DNA from 2 places in the Parapedobacter deserti genome. Region 1 is predicted to be linked to the other one. Evidence: riboswitches for the same ligand, from Rfam matches in the RefSeq annotation. Region 1 holds a riboswitch; the other holds the start of a gene.
The links. Region 1 has a riboswitch for thiamine pyrophosphate ahead of thiM (hydroxyethylthiazole kinase). Riboswitches for the same ligand answer to the same signal wherever they lie in the genome.
Positions count from the first base shown of each region.

Region 2: another riboswitch for thiamine pyrophosphate. It lies ahead of thiS (sulfur carrier protein ThiS); the one in region 1 lies ahead of thiM (hydroxyethylthiazole kinase).

Region 1 is NZ_JBHRTA010000030.1:359,159-363,370, forward strand. Features, by position in the region: gene ACFOET_RS10220 (AraC family transcriptional regulator) at 1-16, shown strand, start outside; gene ACFOET_RS10225 (DNA-3-methyladenine glycosylase I) at 207-758, opposite strand; gene ACFOET_RS10230 (aldo/keto reductase) at 880-1,722, opposite strand; TPP riboswitch at 1,899-1,991, shown strand; gene thiM (hydroxyethylthiazole kinase) at 2,021-2,821, shown strand; gene thiE (thiamine phosphate synthase) at 2,811-3,452, shown strand; gene thiD (bifunctional hydroxymethylpyrimidine kinase/phosphomethylpyrimidine kinase) at 3,449-4,212, shown strand, end outside.
Region 2 is NZ_JBHRTA010000037.1:193,108-197,319, reverse strand. Features, by position in the region: gene ACFOET_RS12575 (transglycosylase domain-containing protein) at 1-1,167, opposite strand, end outside; gene ACFOET_RS12570 (Mrp/NBP35 family ATP-binding protein) at 1,239-2,300, shown strand; TPP riboswitch at 2,401-2,503, shown strand; gene thiS (sulfur carrier protein ThiS) at 2,472-2,753, shown strand; gene ACFOET_RS12560 (thiamine phosphate synthase) at 2,824-3,432, shown strand; gene thiE (thiamine phosphate synthase) at 3,496-4,167, shown strand; gene ACFOET_RS12550 (thiazole synthase) at 4,180-4,212, shown strand, end outside.

The sequences.
Region 1 (4,212 bases):
GAGGGTGCCCGCATAACGGCTGGGGAGCTCTTACCAATTGACGAAACCGTCGCCGCGTTCGAAGTTGTGTATAAACAGCGCCGTTGGCATTGTCACGAAATACCTGAGGAGATTCCGAGCAACATGCCCACGGAACAAACCTTTGAGCTCATTTTGGAGACTACCCTTGGTGCTGAGATGCAACCGTCCGACGAACATTGAAATGACTATCTCACAGCCCACATCGGCTTGCTTTCCAGTATCTCGGCATATATCGGACAACCGGGATTGTGTGCGCCCGGCAGGTAGCCGGTGCTCATCAGAAATTCATTGACAATCTCGCCGCCGGTAAATTTGAAGGTGTTTTTAAAGAGCTTCATCCATTCCTGAAGTGTTTTGGGATGGTGATGTTGCAGCCACTTTTCAAATGAGCCGTATTCCTGCCGCAGTTGCATGATCGCTTTAGCATTTTCAATGGCTGCATTGACTTTGAGCCGGTTGCGAATAATGCCTGCATCGGCGAGTAGCCGATCGCGATCTTTCTCGACATATGCGGCTACTTTAGCGATGTCAAAATTGTCGTAAGCCTTGCGAAAGGCCTGTTCTTTGCGCAGGATGGTTTCCCAGCTCAGCCCAGCTTGGTTGATTTCCATGATGAGCCGGCCGAACAATTCGTTGTCATCATGAATGGGAAAGCCGTAATGTTTGTCGTGGTAGTTTTTGTGCAATGCCCGGCGCGCTTCGGGCTGCATGGTGGGGATGTAATCGCAATAGGACATCGTGCTATCGTTTTTAATACGCAGCGAATTTAGCAAAAAATTTTAGTATCTTAATTGGTCGCGATCCGCTGAGCCGGCAACTCGGCAAAGGACGGCCGCTGTAGTCCACGCCGGTGCTATCTCAAACCGATAAGCTGAAGAAATCATCGTCAGATAATGGGATTTTTGCAGCCCGCAGGTTCTCTTGCAAATGGATCAATGACTTGGTGCCGGGAATAAGCAGGATATTGGGCGATCGCCTCAACAGCCAAGCCAGCGCAACCTGGGCTGGGGTAGCTTCGTATTTGTCGGCCAAGGCACCGATTCGTTTTTGGAGCTTATCAGGGCCGGAGGCCAGTGGGTACCAGGGAATAAAGGCAATCCCACGTTCGGCGGTGTAGTCTACTACGGTTTCCCACTTGCGTTCAGCCAGGTTGTACAAGTTCTGCACGGATACGATGGGAACTACTTTCTCCGCGCGCTCGATGGTCGGGATGTCTACTTCGGAAAGACCTACTTGCAAAATTTTTCCGGCCTTTACGGCATCGGCTACCGGCCCGAGCGATTCCTCAATCGGTATGTTGGGATCCACCCGGTGGAGCTGCCACAGCTGTATCTCATCTTTGCCAAGCCGCTGGAGGCTGCCATCGATGGCTTGACGGATATGCGCTGGATGGCCGTTGATAGGCCATTGGTTGGGGCCGGTTCGCTCCAAACCTCCTTTGGTGGCGACAACGATATTCGGGTAGTAAGACGACAGGGCTTCACGAATGAGCACTTCGTTGGTATGCGGGCCATACGAGTCCGCTGTGTCAATGAAATTGACACCGGATTCGACCGCCGTCCGCAGCACGCGCTTGGCCAGCTCGCGGTCAGGGGCATCGCCCCATACGCCGGGGCCAGTAAGCTGCATGGCGCCGTAACCTATCCGGTCAAGCTCCCATACGCCACGGAGCTGGTAGGTGAGTGATGTTGTGGTATTCATGATCATTCGCTTTCGTTGTCTAAGGAGATAATGCCGATAATGCGGTTATTGTTTGCAAGAACGTTGTTTCGCTTCCAAGTATAGTGAAAATAGCGGAATAGGCTGAGTGAGCTGTTGCAATTGTTTTTTAAAAACGGCAATGCAAATTAATGGATCGTAAAATTTTTCTTATCTTTGATCGGCTTTAGGGGTATTCTGAGAAGAATTGAGACACACCCTTCGAACCTGATCCGGCTGATACCGGCGTAGGGAAAAGCAATCCAAAGGAATCCGCTTTAGCCATTTAATGTATTTTGATATGGAAAAGCAACTTTGGGATCATGTACAAACCGTCCGCCAGCAATCTCCGCTGGTGCAGAACATTACGAATTTTGTGGTTATGAACAATACGGCAAATGCGCTGCTCGCGGTGGGTGCCTCGCCCATCATGGCGCATGGCCATGCCGAATTGGACGATATGTCGCGGATTTGCCGGTCGCTGGTGGTTAACATTGGGACGTTGGATGATTATTGGGTGGCAGCGATGTTCCGGGCGGCGGTGTTAGCCGGGGAAGCCGGCAAACCTTGGGTACTGGACCCGGTGGGAGCCGGTGCATCGGGATACCGTGATACCACGCTCCGTGAGTTGCTGGAGCACCGGCCCACCGTAGTCCGCGGCAATGCTTCCGAAATCATGGCCTTGGCCAAGGCCAACACCAAGGCCACCAAGGGGGTGGACAGTACCGCGGCAAGCAGTGAAGCGTTGGACGCCGCACGATCCATTTGCCAGCGGTATGGCAGCGTAGTTTGCATTTCCGGTGCGGTGGACGTTGTGGTGGGGCCAGCCCAGTCGATGTATATCCACAATGGGGACCCACTAATGACGAAGGTAACGGGACTGGGGTGTTCGGCCACAGCCCTTATCGGTGCGTTTATTGCAGTGGTTGACAACCGCGTGGAGGCAGTAGGGGCGGCTATGGCGCTGATGGGTGTATGTGGCGAACTAGCTGCCGCCGCGAGTAGTGGGCCAGGAAGCCTGCAGGTCAACCTGTTGGACAAGCTGTATAACATTACGGAAGAGGAATTCACCACGCGGCTCCGGATTTCACATGAAGCCTGACTTTGCCTTTCCATATCGGCTATACCTGGTATTGTCTGAGGCCGACTGCAGGGGCAGAAACCCGCTGTGGGTGGCCGAGGAGGCTATCTTAGGTGGGGTAGACATTATTCAATTGCGGGAGAAGCATGCAAGTAATGATGTCTTCCAGAAAAAGGCAACACAGTTGAAGGCGGTGACAGACCGCTATGGAATACCCTTGATAATCAATGATAACTTAACGGTGGCTATGGCTGTGGGCGCATTCGGTATTCATGTGGGGCGGCAAGATATCCCACCCAGTGAGGTCCGCAATGCATGGCCAGATTGCCGGTTGCTGGGGTATTCCATCGAGCGATTAGCGCAATTGCAGCACTCTGAGACAGCAGTGGCCGACTGCCTTGGAGTCAGCCCGATTTTCAGAACGGCTACCAAGACCGACACGATAGCGGAATGGGGTATCACGGGCATCCGCCAACTCCGAAACTTGACGGGCAAACCGCTGATCGCCATCGGCCGGATGAATCGGGAAAACGTTGCAGACGCCATTCGCGCGGGGGCCGACTGCGTTGCCGTGGTTTCTGCGATCTGTGCAACAGACAGCCCACGAACCGCAGCAACTGAACTGAAAGAACTGATTAATAACGCGATATGAACAGAAAAAAATACCGATATCCTTCGGTACTTACCATTGCCGGGTTCGATGGCAGCGGAGGCGCCGGCATACAAGGAGACATCAAGACTATCTCTGCGCTGGGATGCTATGCTACCTCCGCACTGACCGCGCTGCCGATACAGAATACGCAGGGCGTCCGGACTATTTATCCGATTCCTTACCAAGCGGTAAACGAGCAGATAGAAACTATTCTTGACGATATTTTCCCGGATGCCATAAAAATCGGTATGGTACATACCGCTGAACTGGTGAGCACGATTTTGGATGCCTTAGCGCGGTATCCGCATGTGCCGGTGGTGTTCGACCCCGTGATGGTGGCTACCAGCGGCGACAAGCTCATCGAGGATAAGACCATTGCGGCGATCGTTGAGCGATTGTTTCCCATCGCAGCGGTCGTAACCCCGAACATGGACGAAGCGGCTATCCTCGCTGAGATGCCTGTGCGTACGTTGGATGACATGCGTCTTGCTGGCGCAAAAATCCGCCAACTTGGCTGCCGTTCGGTGCTGCTTAAAGGCGGACACCTCGATGCACCCCGTCTCACTTCCTTGTATTTTGATGAAGCGGGTGATGTACATGAGTTCAGCTTCGACAGGTTTGAGACAAACAACACACACGGTTCGGGCTGTACGTTGTCCTCTGCAATTGCCTGCTTTATCGCACAGGGAAGAAATCTGCTGGAAGCTGTGGGAGCTGGACAGGAATACGTGCACCAAGCGATCCTGCACAGCCGGGACGT
Region 2 (4,212 bases), on a different contig from region 1:
CCCTTCGAGTGATTCAAAAAGACCTTTGGGAAACGAGTCAAATAGATCCTGTGCCTCCATTTCCGGAGTCTCCAACGAAAAAGCGTAGGTCTTGTCCGGCGTGGTGGTATAGCGGATATACGGATGCACCTCAAGGTTTTTAACGGTTACGGTTGACTTGTCCGAAAGTTCCACATGGTTCCCCCCAATAATTATTTCGCCTTCGGCATGGGCGTCAGGCACCGCCACATCCGTCTGTGCGATGCGCCAGTGATTGATGTTTAAGTTTTTTACGGCCCATTCACCCTTGATGTGAAGGAATTCGTTATTGGCCCAATAAACCTCGCGAAGCCGGGCCTCTACCGTATCGAAGCTGAGCTGCAGACCGAACTTTTGTTCAAGCAGCGGCAGCGCTACTTTATCTCCATTGGCGTGTACCCTTATATAAAGCTGGCGCCGGTTCGGATTGAGCTTCCCTGAAACTTGCCAAGCAGCTTTGCTGTCGTTGAGAAAGACAGCCGATGTAAGGTTGCCGTTATTGATGTCAGCCTCGGGAATGATAATGCGTTGTTGTATACTGTCATCGCGATAAGTCAGCAGGAAGTTGCGTAACTCCATGTTTTCCGGTATTTTGTAAAGTACGCTGTTAAGCATGCGGTTTGCAGCCTGCGCCATGTTGATGTTTTCAGCGGGTTGGGAGTTTTCGGATGCGACGGTGTCGGGCGCTTTAAAAAGAAAATCGTAGTTGCTGATGCTATCCTTTTTCATAAGCTGAATGCGGACATTGCGTGCGCGGACGCGTCCGAATTTCACATCACCGGTAATCAAAGGGAACAGTTTTACGCTGATTGCTACATCATCTACACGGGCCAGTTGGTTCCTGTCATGAGGAGTGGCACTGACATCCTCGAATGTGACAGTGGTCAGACCGGAGAAATAAGCCTTGCCGATAGCGAGGTCTATCTGGTGATCCCGGTTCATAGCGGCTTGCACCCGCGTTATGGTGGCTGCCAATAAGGCTTCACGCTTATAATAAGCGACCGCGAATGCAATGAGGCTACCGAAAGCCAATATACCCAAAATAATCCCGCCGATGACTAGCTGCCGTCTGGTGATTCTATCTAAAAAATGCCTAAACATACGATCCGTTACGGTGTATCCCGCACCTAAATACGGGATAATTATCATTAAAAACAAAGATATGACAAGTTTGTGTGCATGTTTCCGTAGCTTTGTGTTTCGCAAACTATAGTAGCGCAATGATTACGAAAGAACAGGTATTGCACGCATTGAGCCATGTGGATGATCCAGACTTGAAGAAAGATTTGGTGACCCTCAACATGATCAGAAACATAGAAATCACCCCATTAAAAATTCGTTTCGATGTGGTCCTTACCACGCCGGCTTGCCCTTTGAAGGGGCATATTGAGCATGCTTGCCGCAACGCGATTGCATTGTTCGTAGACAAAGATATCACCGTAGATATCAACATGACTTCTCAGGTAATGGGGTCAAAGGGTAGTCAGCTGTCCAACATCAAAAATATCATTTTAGTGGCGTCCGGAAAAGGGGGAGTAGGCAAATCTACTGTAGCAGCCAATCTTGCCTTGGCCCTGCAAGTGAACGGAGCAAAAACCGGCCTTATTGATGCCGATATCTACGGGCCATCGTTGCCCATTATGTTTGGCCTGGAAGGCGCGCGACCGAAAGCTTCCAAAACCCCAGATGGAAAGACGAAGATTGAGCCGGTAGAGAAGTTCGGTTTGAAGCTGCTTTCCATCGGGTTTTTCACGGATCCCAACCAGCCGGTTCCTTGGCGCGGCCCTATGGTCAGTACGGCTGTCAAGCAACTGTTCAACGATGCAGATTGGGGCGAATTGGATTATTTGGTGGTAGATTTGCCGCCCGGAACCGGGGATGTGCACATTACCGTGGCACAAAGTTTCCCTATTGCTGGAGCCGTCATCGTAACTACGCCCCAGAACGTGGCGCTTTCGGACGCCGTGCGTGGCATCGGCATGTTTCTGATGGAGTCGATCAACATTCCATTGCTGGGCGTGTTGGAAAATATGGCCTACTTCACACCAGCGGAATTGCCGGATCACAAGTACTTCATTTTCGGCAAAGATGGCGGCAAGCGTTTAGCCGAACGGTTTAATGCGCCCTTCCTCGGCGAAATTCCACTGGTTAAGAGCATCAGCGATTCGGGCGATAACGGCTTGCCGGTGATGATGGATGAGCATAGTCCCGCACGATCAGCATTCCTGGAAATCGCGGGTAGGGTGGCACAGCAGTTGGCGATAGTGCAAGCCGCCGTGTGAATTAAGTGAGCGGCTGCTCCTTCCGGCGCTGTCGCCGAAAACAAGACCATCTATTTCCAATCAATCATTGATATTATCTCAGAAAGTCTTACCTTTGGCTTCAATGCTTTAGGGGTGTCGCCCGCGTGATTGCCGGCGGCTGAGAATAACCCTCATAACCTGCTCAGGATAATGCCTGCGAAGGGAAAAGTAATGGATCTCTCACCTTTTGTGGTTCCTAAGGCATTATCAGAACATAATATGCCCGATATGGAAGTCATTATCAATCATCAGAAAATTTCCATCCAGCCAGACGCGTCGCTCGTAAAAGTGTTATGCGATTATGGTATTACACAGTCAAAGGGGATAGCCATAGCTGTTAATGAGTCCGTCATCCCGCAAAAGTACTGGGAAAGCACCTCGCTAAGACAGGGTGATCGACTAACGATAATCAAAGCGGCCCAAGGGGGATGATACAAACACCGCTTTCTCAATCGGGGAAAATCTATAGGTCTTGATTCCTAACGGGAAGATTACCGGCTATATGCAACTGACGGTCATTACACGGGAAGACTTTTTCAAAAGGGAGGCAGATATCATCAACGGCCTTTTCCAAACCGGATTAACGGACCTGCATCTCCGCAAACCTGGGGCAAGCGTGTACGAGATGCGGACGTTGTTGCGCGCGATTGACACCGGTTTCCATAAACAGATTATTATTCACGGCCACGATGTTTTATATCGGGAGTTTGGTCTGCTCGGTGTGCACCTTCGCCTGGACATATTGCTGGAAAAGCGGAGAATGCAGGATATCAGGTTAATCTCCTGTTCAACGCATACGCCTGCTGAAGTCGCGGCTGTCGCAGGTCTAGCCGACCGCGCATTTATCAGTCCGGTGTTTAACAGTATCTCGAAAAAAGGATACCGAAGCAATGCGGCATTGCTCGCAGTTCCCAAGCCCGAAGGGAAGACAAGGTGGGTGGCGTTGGGCGGTATAACGCCTGCGCGTTTACATGCGGTACACCGGCATGGCTACCGTAATGCTGCCCTTTTGGGCTATATCTGGGAAGGTGAGCATCCACAGCAGCGTTTTCAAGCGTGTCAGGCCGTAGCCGCACGTCTGCCGGCGGTAGCGCCACAATTTTTTTTGTAAAAGCTTACAACCGGATAGATAAAACCACGATAAGTTCATTGGCATTGAATACAAATTATTCGAATGAAAAAAATTGATTCGTTTCATTACATTACCCACCCGCTAACCGATTATCCCATTGCCCGGCAGGTAGACGATGTTTGCCGATGCGGTTGTACCTGGATACAATTGCGTTTAAAACAATCTGATACGGAAGAGCGGTTGGATACGGCGCTGAGCGTATATCCGGTGCTGAAGCGGTACAACGCTAAGTTAATTATCAATGATGACGTGCATGTGGCGCTGGCTGCTGACGCCGATGGTGTGCATATCGGTGCCAGAGACATGCATCCGTCCGATGCGCGGCACATGCTTGGCCCGAACAAAATCATCGGATGTACTGCCAATACGCTGGATGATGTGCTTAGGCTGAGCCAATACGACATTGACTACATTGGTGTGGGGCCTTTCCGCTTTACATCGACGAAGGAGAAGTTAAGTCCTGTATTGGGACGGGAAGGAATACACCGGATTGTAGCCGCTGCACGGATACACGGTGTCTGCCTTCCGATAATAGCCATAGGGGGAATTATGCCGAGACATATAGCTGCAGTGATGGAAACCGGTGTGCATGGCATAGCCGTCTCTGGAGCCATCTGTGGTGCCGACGACCCGTCCGCAGCAAGTCAAGCCATCATGAAACAGCTGGCCGACTATCGGTCCCCTACCGCCGATCACCAATCACCAAAACGATGAACGATAAAAACGATGAACGATAAACTTAAAATAGCTGACAAAACA